Regions from separate parts of the Delftia sp. Lp-1 genome, predicted to be linked through region 2. Evidence: predicted binding sites of a transcription regulator. Region 2 holds the regulator's gene; the other holds the start of a gene.
What was found. Region 2 encodes FNR, which switches genes on or off when oxygen is low (the NO sensors DNR and NnrR bind a similar motif). Its sites were predicted from a motif close to TTGATNNNNATCAA; they were not measured.

Region 1 (5,941 bases), on a different contig from region 2:
CCGGCCTTCTGGCGCCAGCGCGCGGGCAGATAGCGCCAGACCAGGGACATGCCGGCCAGGGCCACGATCAAACCCACGATGATGTTCTGCCACATGGTGCTTGTTCCTTTCAGCCCGCGCCCAGCGCGACGGCTACACGATAGGTGATGAAGCTGGCCAGATAGGCCAGCGCGAACAGATAGCCGGTCATCAGCAGCGGATAGCGCCAGCCGTTGGTCTCGCGCCGCACGGCGGCCAGCGTGGAGATGCACTGGGGCGCGAACACGAACCAGGCCAGCAGCGACAGCGCCGTGGCCATAGACCAGGTGTGGGCGATCAGCGGCCCCAGTTGCTCGGCCATGGCCTCGTCGCTGGCGGCGGACAGGGCATAGACCGTGCCCATGGCGCTGACGGCCACCTCGCGCGCGGCCATGCCGGGCACCAGGGCGATGGCGATCTGCCAGTTGAAGCCGATCGGCGCCAGCACCACCTCCAGCCAGCCGCCGATGCGGCCTGCAAAGCTGTAGCGGATGGCCGCCTCGGTGACGCCATCGGGCGGCGCCGGGTAGCTGGCCAGGAACCACAGCACGATGCTCACGGTCAGGATGATGCCGCCCACGCGGCGCAGGAAGATCATGGCGCGCTCGTACAGGCCCAGGGCCAGGCTGCGCGGGCTGGGCCAGCGGTAGGAGGGCAGCTCCATCAGCAGCGGCGTGGGTCCGGCGCTGCGGCCGGCCAACTTGGCCACGCCGGCCACGGCCATGGCGCTGACGATGCCGGCCACGTACAGCGCGAACAGCACCAGGCCCTGCAGGTTGAAGATGCCGCCCACCGTGCGCTCGGGAATGAAGGCGCTGATCAGCAGCGCATAGACCGGCAGGCGCGCCGAGCAGGTCATCAGCGGCGCGATCATGATGGTCACCAGGCGGTCGCGCCAGCTGGTAATGGAGCGCGTGGCCATGATGCCGGGCACGGCGCAGGCGAAGCTGGACAGCAGCGGAATGAAGGAGCGGCCCGACAGGCCGACCTTGCCCATGATGCGGTCCAGCATGAAGGCGGCGCGCGGCAGGTAGCCCGAATCCTCGAGGGCAAGGATGAACAGGAACAGGATCAGGATCTGCGGCAGGAAGACCAGCACGGCGCCGGTGCCCGCGATCACGCCATCGGCCAGCAGGCTGCGCAGCGCGCCTTCGGGCATGTGCTCGTTGACCAGGGCCGAGACGGCCGAGACGCCGCCTTCGATGCCGTCCATCAGCGGCTGTGCCCAGCTGAACACGGCCTGGAACATCAGGAACAGCGTGGCTGCCAGCAGCAGCATGCCCCACAGCGGGTGCAGCACCACGGCGTCGATGCGGTCGTCGCGCCGGGTGTCCACCACGGGCTCCTTGACGCAGTCGGCCATGATGCGGGCCACCTGCTGGTGCAGGGCCAGCACCTGCTCGCGCGCATCGCCCGGGCGGGCCGGGGCCTGCAGCTGCGGCGCCGCCAGGGCGCGGGCTTCGGGGCCGTCCAGCCATTGCAGCAGTTCGCGCGCGCCGTCCTGGCGCACGCCCACGGTGGACAGCACGGGCATGCCCAGGGCGCGTGACAGCGCCTCGCGGTCGATATCGATGCCCTGGCGCCTGGCCATGTCGCTCATGTTGAGCACCAGCAGCATGGGCAGGCCCAGGCGCTGGGCTTCCAGCACCAGGCGCAGGTTCAGGCGCAGATGGGTGGCGTCGGTGACGCAGACCAGCAGTTCGGGAGGCGCCTCGCGCGCGTGGCGGCCCGAGACGATGTCGCGCGTGATGCGTTCGTCCTCGCTGTGGGCGTGCAGGCTGTAGGTGCCCGGCAGGTCCAGCACGCGCACACGCCGGCCGCTGGCCGTGCTCAGCCAGCCTTCCTTGCGCTCCACGGTCACGCCCGCGTAGTTGGCCACCTTCTGGCGCGCGCCAGTCAGCAGGTTGAACAGAGCCGTCTTGCCGCAGTTGGGATTGCCGAGCAAGGCCAGGCGCAGTGCGGAATCACCACCGCCGCCACCACCCTGGGCAGGCTGCAGCGGCTGGATGAGCTTGGGAGAGGACGACGCGCTCATGCCACCGCCTCCGGCGCCACGCGCACCAGGGCCGCCTCATGGCGGCGCAGTGCGAACGTGGCCTGGCCCACGCGCACGGCCAGCGGGTCGTCGCCCGGAAAGCCTGCGGCCAGGATGCGAACGGGCTCGCCCGGCAGGAAACCGATTTCCATGAGGCGCAGCAGCAGTTCCTGCTCGGCCGTGTCGCGCGCCGCATGGAGTTCGACCACGCGCGCCGGAACCTGGCGCGGCAGCGCATCCAGGGTGATGGCCGCAGCGGTGGCCGGGCTTGGAGAGCTGGGAGGCGCGGACAGTGCGGACGGAGCCGTGGCGTCCGTCCCGGGATTCATCGAATGCATGGCGTGTTGTATCAACTGATTTTTATTCTCATTTTGATTTTGATCGAATCCCCGTGGGAAGCCCGCGCATGGTATCGGAGTAAGAGGCAGGGTCTTGCCAAATGGCCGTCATGGTTTTTGGCCGGTTCCAGGCGCCCCGCACGCGTGCGCGCGACAATCGCGCTCCCACGATCCGCACCTGCACCTGCTTGCCCACGCCATGACCCATCCTTGCCTGAGCTGCGGCGCCTGCTGCGCGTCGTTCCGCGTGGACTTTTCCGTGCATGAGTCGCAGGAGCATGGCGGCCGCGTGCCGGCCGGGCTGATCGAGGAAGTCACCGACTACACCTGCCGCATGCGCGGCACGGACTGGTCGCGCCCGCGCTGCGCAGCGCTGGTGGGCAAGGTGGGCGAGAAGGCCCATTGCGGCATCTACGAGTGGCGGCCCTCGCCTTGCCGCGAATTTGCGGCCGGCAGCGATGCCTGCAACCGCGTGCGCGTGCGCCATGGCATGCAGGCGCTGGACAGCGGCCTGCTGTAGCAACCAGCCAGGCGCTGCCGGCCGCCAACAGCCGCCACCACCAGCCGTTATTCCACGGGCAGCCCCGCCAACTGCCCCTTGAACTCCTGCAGCGAGAAATGCGTGTGCACCTGGCGCACGCCGGGCAGCCGGTGCAGGCGGGTGAGCAGCAGGTCCGAATAGGCATCGAGATCGCGCGCCACGACGACCAGCAGGAAGTCCTCCGGCCCCGAGATGCCGTGGAACATCACGACCTCGGGAATGGCGCAGACCGCTTCCTGGAAGTGGCGCGATGACTCCTCGTTCTGATGGTCTATGCCCACCATCACGAAGGCCAGCACGCCAAAGCCGATGGCGCGCCGGCTCAGCGCGGCGTGGTAGCCGGTGATCACGCCCTCATCCTCCAGCCGCTTGATGCGCCGCCACGACGGCGATTGCGACAAGTGCACGCGTTGCGCCAATTCGCCCGAGGTCAGCCGCGCGTTGTCCTGCAAGGCGCGGATCAGCAGCCGGTCCGTTCTGTCGATCTCGATTGACATAAACCACCTATGAATTCATGTTTCACAGAATAACTTATCCAAGATCAAGCGCATTTAGGGATAACTACTAAACGCCCTGCGAAGGCCGTAACTAGCATCCGCCTCCGAAGCCCCCCACAGCAACGGAGACAACAACCCATGCCAGCCTTCGAAGACATCGTCCAGCGCGAAGCCGGACTCCAACAGCAGCTGTCAGCCGGACAGATGACCATGATCGCCATCGGCGGTGCCGTCGGCACCGGCCTGTTCCTGGGCAGCGGCTTTGCCATCGGCTTCGCCGGGCCCAGCGTGCTGATCAGCTATGCCATCGGCGCGGTGATCTCGCTGCTGCTGATGGGTTGCCTGGCCGAGATGACGGTGGCCCACCCGACCTCGGGCTCGTTCGGCGCCTATGCCGAGCACTACATCGCCCCCTGGGCCGGCTTCGTGGTGCGCTATGCCTACTGGGCCTGCGTGGTGCTGGCCGTGGGCACCGAGGTGACGGCCGTGGGCCTGTACATGGGCTACTGGTTCCCCGAGGTGCCGCGCTGGGCCTGGGTGGTGATCTTCTCGGGCGCGCTGATCGGCGTGAACATGATGAGCGTCAAGGCCTTCGGCGCCGTGGAGTACAGCTTCTCCATGATCAAGATCATCGCCATCGTGGCCTTCATCGTGGTGGGCGCCTGGGTAGTGTTCGGCACCCGGCCGGCCGGCGTGGGCTTTGCCAACTACGTCAACAACGGCGGCTTCTTCCCCAACGGCCTGTGGGGCACCTGGGTGGGCGTGATCATCGCCATCTTCAGCTACCTGAGCATCGAGATGATCGCCGTGGCCGCCGGCGAGGCCAAGGACCCGCAGCGTGCCGTCACCAGCGCCTTCCGCTCCACCATGGTGCGACTGGTGGTGTTCTACCTGGCCACGATCGCGCTGATGCTGGCCATCGTGCCGTGGTCGGCCGCCGGCAAGGACGGCAGCCCCTTCGTCAAGGTGATGGAGATCATCGGCCTGCCCGGCGCGGCCAGCGTGGTCAATTTCGTGGTGCTGGTGGCCGCCCTGTCGGCCATGAACAGCCAGCTGTACATCACCACGCGCATGATGTTCAGCCTCTCGCGCGCCGGCCATGCGCCCGCCGTGCTGGGCCGCGTGAATTCGCGCGGCGTGCCGCTGCCCGCGCTGCTGCTGTCCTGCCTGGGCATTGCCGTGGCCACGCTGTTCAACATCGTCAACCCCGAGCAGTCCTTCATGCTGATGATGGCCGTGGCCATGTTCGGCGCCATGTTCACGTGGTTCATGATTTTCGTGACCCACCTGTTCTTCCGCATCCACTGGGTGCGCCAGGGCAACAAGCCGCTGGCCTTCCGCATGTGGGGCTTCCCGGTGCTGACGCTTCTGGGCGCGGCTCTGATGCTGGCCGCCCTGGTGTCCACGCTGTTCACCGACGTGTTCCGCCTGACCGTGCTCACCGGCCTGCCCTTCCTGCTGCTGCTGGGCGCCATCTACGCCATCTGGTACCGCAAGCCGGCCGGCCAGCCCGCCCCTCAGCCCCAAACCTCAGCCCAAGCCCAAGCGCAAGCCCAGGTTCCCGCCCGGTGACATCCGGCCTCCCGTTTTTCTCCCTCCCTTAGAAACATGACGACTCTTGCCCCCCTCGATACCGCCCGCGCCTCGATGTTCAGCCACGTCCCGCCCTACCCCGGAGATCCCATCCTGTCGCTGATGGAAGCCTTTCAGCAGGACCCGCGCACCGACAAGGTCAGCCTGAGCATCGGCCTGTATTTCGACGAGGCCGGCCGCCTGCCCGTGCTGGACTCCGTGCGACAGGCTGGCGATGCCCTGGCCCGCGAGCAAAGCCCCAGCGGCTACCTGCCCATCGAAGGCATTGCTCCCTACCGCCAGCTGGTGCAGAGCCTGGTGTTCGGCGCTGAGCACGAGGCCGTGCGCGCGCAGCGCATCGCCACCGTGCAGACCCTGGGCGGCTCGGGCGCGCTCAAGCTGGGCGCGGACTTCATCAAGCACTATTTCCCCGACGCCGAGGTCTGGCTCAGCGATCCCACCTGGGACAACCATCTGGCCATCTTCCAGGGCGCGGGCCTGCGCACCCACAGCTACCCCTACTACGACGCGGCCACGGGCAGCCTGCGCTTCGACGCCATGCTGCAGACACTGCGCGAACTGCCCTCGGGCAGCGTGGTGCTGCTGCATGCCAGCTGCCACAACCCCACGGGCGTGGACCTGTCGCGCGAGCAGTGGCAGCAACTCATCCCGGTGATCGTGGAGCGCGGCCTGATCCCCTTCGTGGACATGGCCTACCAGGGCTTTGGCGATGGGCTCGATGAAGACGCCTGGTCCGTGCGCGCCCTGGCCGATGCGGGCGCCCAGGCCTTCGTGGCCAACTCGTTTTCCAAGAATTTCTCGCTGTATGGCGAACGCGTGGGCGGCCTCAGCGTGGTCTGCAGCGACGCGGCCACGGCCGGCAATGTGCTGGGCCAGCTCAAGGCCACGGTGCGCAGCAACTATTCCTCGCCCCCCACCC
Region 2 (5,941 bases):
CCAAGTTCACGGCCTGCGCTGCCTGCCACGGCATGGACGGCAAGGGCAACCAGGCCCTGGGCGCGCCCAACCTGACCGATGACATCTGGCTGCACGGCTGGGGCGAGGCCGCCATCACGGCCATGATCAACAACGGCAAGCACAACGAGATGCCTGCCCAGAAGGACAAGCTGACCGAGGCGCAGATCGCGGTGCTTGCTTCCTATGTCTGGGGCATGTCGCACAAAGACGGCGCAGTCCGTCAGTAAGCACAGGGGCGGCGCTGCGGCGCCGCCTTTTTGCGTTTTGAGTTTTCAGATATTTCAAAAAAACAAAGGAACCCACCATGAAGCCCGAGAGCGGGGATGACACCGGGAAGCCTCCCCGCAAAGTCATTCCGATCACGCCGGCCACGCCTGATCCGGGCGAGCTGGTGTCGATGTTCGAGTCGGAAAAGAAGGTCTACCCGCGCTCCATCAGCGGTGTCTTCGCACGCTGGCGATGGGCCCTGGTGTTTCTCACCCAACTGGTTTTCTACGGCCTGCCCTGGCTGGAGTGGGGCCAGCGCCAGATGGTGCTGTTCGACCTCGGAACGCGGCGCTTCTATCTCTTCGGGCTGGTGCTGTACCCGCAGGACTTCATCTACCTGGCGGGCCTGCTGATCATCTCGGCGCTGGCATTGTTCCTGTTCACGGCCGTGGCCGGGCGCCTGTGGTGCGGCTTCTCGTGCCCGCAGACGGTCTACACCGAGATCTTCATGTGGGTGGAGCGCAAGGTCGAAGGCGACCGCAGCGCGCGCATGCGGCTGGACAAGAACGGCTGGACCTTCGAGAAGGCCTGGAAGAAGTCGCTCAAGCAGTTGCTGTGGATCGCCATTGCGCTGTGGACCGGCTTCACCTTCGTGGGCTACTTCGTGCCCATCCGCGAGCTGGGCGGCGAGCTGCTGGCGCTGCAGGGCAGCTGGCAGATGTTCTGGGTGCTGTTCTACGGCTTTGCCACCTATGGCAACGCGGGCTACATGCGCGAGCAGGTCTGCAAGTACATGTGCCCCTATGCGCGCTTTCAGAGCGCCATGTTCGACCGGGACACCATGATCGTCAGCTACGACACGGGCCGGGGCGAGCCGCGTGCGCCGCGCACCAAGAAGGTGGACTACAAGGCCCAGGGCCTGGGCGACTGCATCGACTGCAAGATGTGCGTGCAGGTCTGCCCCGTGGGCATCGACATCCGCAACGGTTTGCAATACGAATGCATTGGCTGCGGCCTGTGCATAGACGCCTGCAATTCCATCATGGACAAGATGGAGTACCCGCGCGGCCTGATCCGCCTGACCACGCAGAACGCCATGGCCGGCCTGTGGCGGCGTGCCCAGGTGCTGCGCCGCATCTTCCGTCCGCGCGTGCTGATCTACTCGGCCGTGCTGATCGGCTTGAGCGTGGCCATGATCGTGAGCCTGGCGCTGCGCCAGTCGGTCAAGGTGGACGTGATCCGCGACCGCGCCTCGCTGTCGCGCATCGTGGCGGGCGGCAAGCTGGAGAATGTCTACCGCCTGCAGATCATGAATGCCACCGAGCAGGCCCAGCGCTACCGCATCAGCACCCATGGCCTGGACGGGCTGGAGCTGGCGTCCGAGCAGGAAGTCGAGGTCGGCCCGGCCGAGACGCGCGGCATTGCGGCGCGCCTGCAGATTCCCTACGGTTCGGCCGAGCCGGGCTCGCACACCGTATTCTTCGATATCGATGCCGTGCATTCGGGCGCGGGACGCGCGTCCGAAAAGGCCGTCTTCCTGGTGCCCCGGTGATGTTCCTGGCAGGCGCGGCACGGTCCGCGCCTGCCGCCTGAAAGAAAGAGGTTTCCCATGTCTTCCAGTCCCGCAGTGTCCGCGCCCGCGCAGGCTCCATCGCACCCCGACGCCGGCAAGCCCTGGTGGAAGTTCGGCCATGTCTGGCTGGTGGTGGCCGGCCCGGCGGCCGTGGTGGTCGCTGCCGTGATCACGGCCATCATCGCCATCAATGGCGCCGATCCCGTGATCGACCCCGACTACTACCGCAACGGCATCACGATCAACGAGCGTGCCGATGGCGTGCGCGAAGTGCCCAAGAGCATGGCGCCCGCCGTCACCGGCCGCAACCATGCGGCCACGCCCGCGCACGATCACCCCACGGACCGCTGATCGCCGTGCACCCCTGCAAGAGGCCGCAGTCGCGGCCTTTTTGCATGGCGGATCGCATCTCCGGCATGCGCGACGGGTGAGGGTTTCCTACAGGCGTGCAGGGCGCTGCGGGGCTTGGCGCCATGCGTTGGCGCGGCGCACAATGAAGGCGACCCCTCGACAGCACAAGGAGATCGCTGATGTTGGCCCAACGCTGGATGTGGATTGCCTGGCCTGCCTTTCTGGCAGCCGCCGTGATGGAGATGCTGGTTTTTGCCTTTGTGGATCCGCTGGAGCTGCATTGGCTCGGCGACCTGGGCTGGTCGCGCCAGGGCATCTACACGCTGGCCTTCTTCGCCTTCTGGGGCGTGACCATGCTCTCCAGCCTGATGACCACCATGCTGGGCCGCTCGGCCCGCGATCTCAATGACGGCGTGGTCTCCGAGCCCGACCCGGACCTGGCCATGCAGGGGCTGGGGCGGGACTGAGCGAGAGCCCGCCGCAATGAACAAGGCCCGCTGTCGCGGGCCTTGTTCATTGGCGGATGAATGCTTGCCGCCCTTGCAGCCTCACTGGCACTGCTGGCTGTTGACGATGCGCTTGAGCGCCTCCGTGTCCAGGATGCGCAGATGGCGCTGGCGCACCTCGATGATGTTGTCGTCCGCGAACTTGGAGAAGGTGCGGCTCACCGTCTCCAGCTTCAGGCCCAGGTAGCTGCCGATTTCCTCGCGCGTCATGCGCAGCACCAGTTCGGACTTGGAAAAGCCCCGCGCATGCAGGCGCTGCACCAGGTTGAGCACGAAGGCGGCCAGGCGCTCTTCGGCGCGCATGCTGCCCAGCAGCAGCATCACGCCGTGCTCGCGCACGATCTCGCGGCTCATGACCTTGTGCACATGGTTTTGCAGGGCCGTGACCTCGCGCGACAGGTCTTCCAGCTTGTCGAAGGGCATGACGCAGACTTCGGCGTCTTCCAGCGCGACGGCATCGCAGGTGTGGTGGTCGTTGACGATGCCGTCCAGGCCGATGATCTCGCCGGCCATCTGAAAGCCTGTGACCTGGTCGCGTCCGTCCTCGGTGGCCACGCAGGTCTTGAAGAAGCCGGTGCGGATGGCGTACAGCGAGGTGAATGTCTCGCCGTTGCGAAACAGCAGGCCTCCGCGCTTGACCTTGCGGCGCGTGGCCACGATGTCGTCGATGCGCTGCATCTGCTCGGCATCCAGGCCCATGGGCATGCACAGTTCGCGCAGGTTGCAGTTGGAGCAGGAGGCTTTGATGGTCTGAAGGTTCATGGAGTGATAAACATCAGCGGCACACAGCGTGCCGGCGGTGACCTCGTGGATTGCGATGAGTTGGATCAAATTGTCGCAGCAGTCCCTCAAACAACTCTTGATATGAGTCAAGGACATGACCGATGTGCTGCGGCACAGTCGAGGTATTAGAGGAAAAAACCCATGACCGCTGTCACCCCAGAGCTGCTGCGTCGCTTTGACGTACCGGGGCCCCGATACACCTCGTTCCCTACCGCCGACCGCTTTGTCGAGGCCTTTGGTGCAGAGGACTATATCCTGGCGCTGCAACAACGCAAATCGAGTACCGCAGCGCGTGCCATGCCTTTGTCGCTGTATGTGCACGTGCCCTTTTGCGAGTCGCTTTGCTACTACTGCGCCTGCAACAAGATCGTGACGCGCCACCACGATCGCGCCGCCGTCTACCTGGACTACCTGGCGCGCGAGATGGCCTTGCATACGGCCCATTGCGGCAAGGGCCAGACCGTCAGCCAACTGCACCTGGGCGGCGGCACGCCCACCTTCTTCTCCGACGACGAGCTGCGCACGCTGATGGGCCTGTTGCGCGAGCATTTCAAGCTGGAGCCGGGTGGCGAGTACTCCATCGAGGTCGATCCGCGCACCGTCAGCGTTGAGCGCCTGGCCGTGCTCAAGGAGCTGGGCTTCAACCGCCTGAGCTTCGGCGTGCAGGACTTCGACGAGCAGGTGCAGATCGCCGTGCACCGCGTGCAGCCGGCCGAGCAGGTGTTCGAGCTGGTGGCGGCCGCGCGGCAGCTGGGCTTTGCCTCCATCAACGTGGACCTGATCTACGGCCTGCCCAAGCAGACGCCCGAATCCTTCGAGCGCACGCTGGCCCAGGTCAACGCGCTGCGGCCCGACCGCATCGCGCTCTATGCCTATGCCCACCTGCCCGAGCGCTTCAAGCCGCAGCGGCGCATTGCGGCCGAGGATCTGCCCCAGGGGGCCGACAAGCTGGCCATGCTGTCGCGTTCCATCGCCGCGTTCATGGACGGTGGCTATGTCTACGTGGGCATGGACCACTTCGCCCTGCCCGAGGACTCGCTGGCCGTGGCCAAGCGCCAGGGCCGGCTGCACCGCAACTTCCAGGGCTACAGCACCCAGCCCGACTGCGACCTGATCGCGCTGGGCGTGTCGGCCATCGGCAAGGTGGGCGCCAGCTACAGCCAGAACGCCAAGACGCTGGAGGAGTACTACGACGCCATCGACGCCAGCCACCTGCCCGTGGTGCGGGGCCTGGCGCTGTCGCGCGACGACCTGGTGCGCCGCGCCGTCATCATGGCCATCATGTGCCAGGGCGCCGTGCTGTTCGAGCCCATGGAGCAGGCCTGGCTGCTGGGCTTTCGCGAGTACTTCGCGCCCGAGATGGCGGCCCTGGAGGACCTGCAGGCCAAGGGTCTGGTGCAGATCAGCGACGAGGGCTTCCAGGTCACGCCCATGGGCTGGTACTTCGTGCGCGGCGTGGCCATGCTGTTTGACCGATATCTGCAGGCGGACAAGAACCGGGCGCGGTTTTCGAGGATCATCTAGGCCCCATGCTGTTGTCGCTGCTCTGGACCGCTTTGATCATGGGGCTCGTCGGCGGGCCCCATTGCCTTGCCATGTGCGCTGCGCCCTGCGGCGTGGTCACGGGCGGGGCGGGGCAGGGCGGCGGCTCGCAGGTGGTGGCCGTGCATGGATTGCAAAGCCGGCTGTGGCTGCGCACGGCGCTGTTCCACGGCGGCCGTCTGGCCGGCTATGCCAGCCTGGGCGCTGCCTCGGCCCTGGCCATGGAGAGCCTGTCCTGGCTCACCAGCCAGACCACGGCGCTGCAGCCGTTCTGGACACTGACCCATGTCGCCGTGATGGCCTGGGGCCTGGCCATGATGGTGCAGGCCCGCCAGCCCGCCTGGCTGGAGTCAGCCGGCCGCGCCGCCTGGCGGCGCGTGCAGCCCTGGGTGTCGGCGCCGGGCGGCACGCTGGCGGCAGGCTATGCCTGGGCGCTCATGCCTTGCGGACTGCTGTATTCGGCCGTGCTGGTCGCCGCGCTCAGCGGCGGCCCGTTGCAGGGCGCGCTGGCCATGGCGGCCTTTGGCGTGGGCAGCGGCCTGTGGCTGGTGGCCGGCCCCTGGCTGTGGCGGCTGGGCCGGCAGCGCCTGAACGGTCTGCGCGCCGAATGGGGCACGCGCCTGGCCGGCCTGATGCTGGTGGGCGTGGCCGTCTGGGCGCTGTGGATGGACCTGATCTACAAGCCCAGCCTCTGGTGCCGTTGAGCAACAGCTGAGGCCAGACTTGGCACCTGGGGTCGCGGATTGGCTGCGAGGCCCTCAGAACTGGAGATAATGCCCGAATCATCGGCTTACATATTGCCGATTCCTTCAGCCTCGGGGCCGTTGCCGCGCGTGAACCATTCCGTCCTCATCGATATCCGAGACCTCCGTCCGGGCATGTTTGTCCAGCTCGATGTTGGGTGGCTGAACCATCCCTTTCCGGTCAGCAGCTTCAAGATCACCTCCAGCGCACAGAT

Region 1: the regulator FNR is predicted to act here: its motif matches at 2,425-2,438, upstream of LGR64_RS19375 (FeoA family protein).

What each region holds. Positions count from the first base shown of each region.
Region 1 covers NZ_JAJALJ010000002.1:570,781-576,721, reverse strand. Annotated here, with positions in the region: gene LGR64_RS19385 (hypothetical protein) at 1-95, opposite strand, end outside; gene feoB (ferrous iron transporter B) at 110-2,053, opposite strand; gene LGR64_RS19375 (FeoA family protein) at 2,050-2,391, opposite strand; gene LGR64_RS19370 (YkgJ family cysteine cluster protein) at 2,591-2,911, shown strand; gene LGR64_RS19365 (Lrp/AsnC family transcriptional regulator) at 2,959-3,429, opposite strand; gene LGR64_RS19360 (amino acid permease) at 3,568-5,001, shown strand; gene LGR64_RS19355 (amino acid aminotransferase) at 5,077-5,941, shown strand, end outside.
Region 2 covers NZ_JAJALJ010000001.1:3,526,802-3,532,742, reverse strand. Annotated here, with positions in the region: gene ccoP (cytochrome-c oxidase, cbb3-type subunit III) at 1-248, shown strand, start outside; gene ccoG (cytochrome c oxidase accessory protein CcoG) at 326-1,780, shown strand; gene LGR64_RS15910 (FixH family protein) at 1,838-2,152, shown strand; gene LGR64_RS15905 (hypothetical protein) at 2,332-2,619, shown strand; gene fnr (fumarate/nitrate reduction transcriptional regulator Fnr) at 2,701-3,420, opposite strand; gene hemN (oxygen-independent coproporphyrinogen III oxidase) at 3,583-4,965, shown strand; gene LGR64_RS15890 (sulfite exporter TauE/SafE family protein) at 4,971-5,687, shown strand; gene LGR64_RS15885 (HD-GYP domain-containing protein) at 5,757-5,941, shown strand, end outside.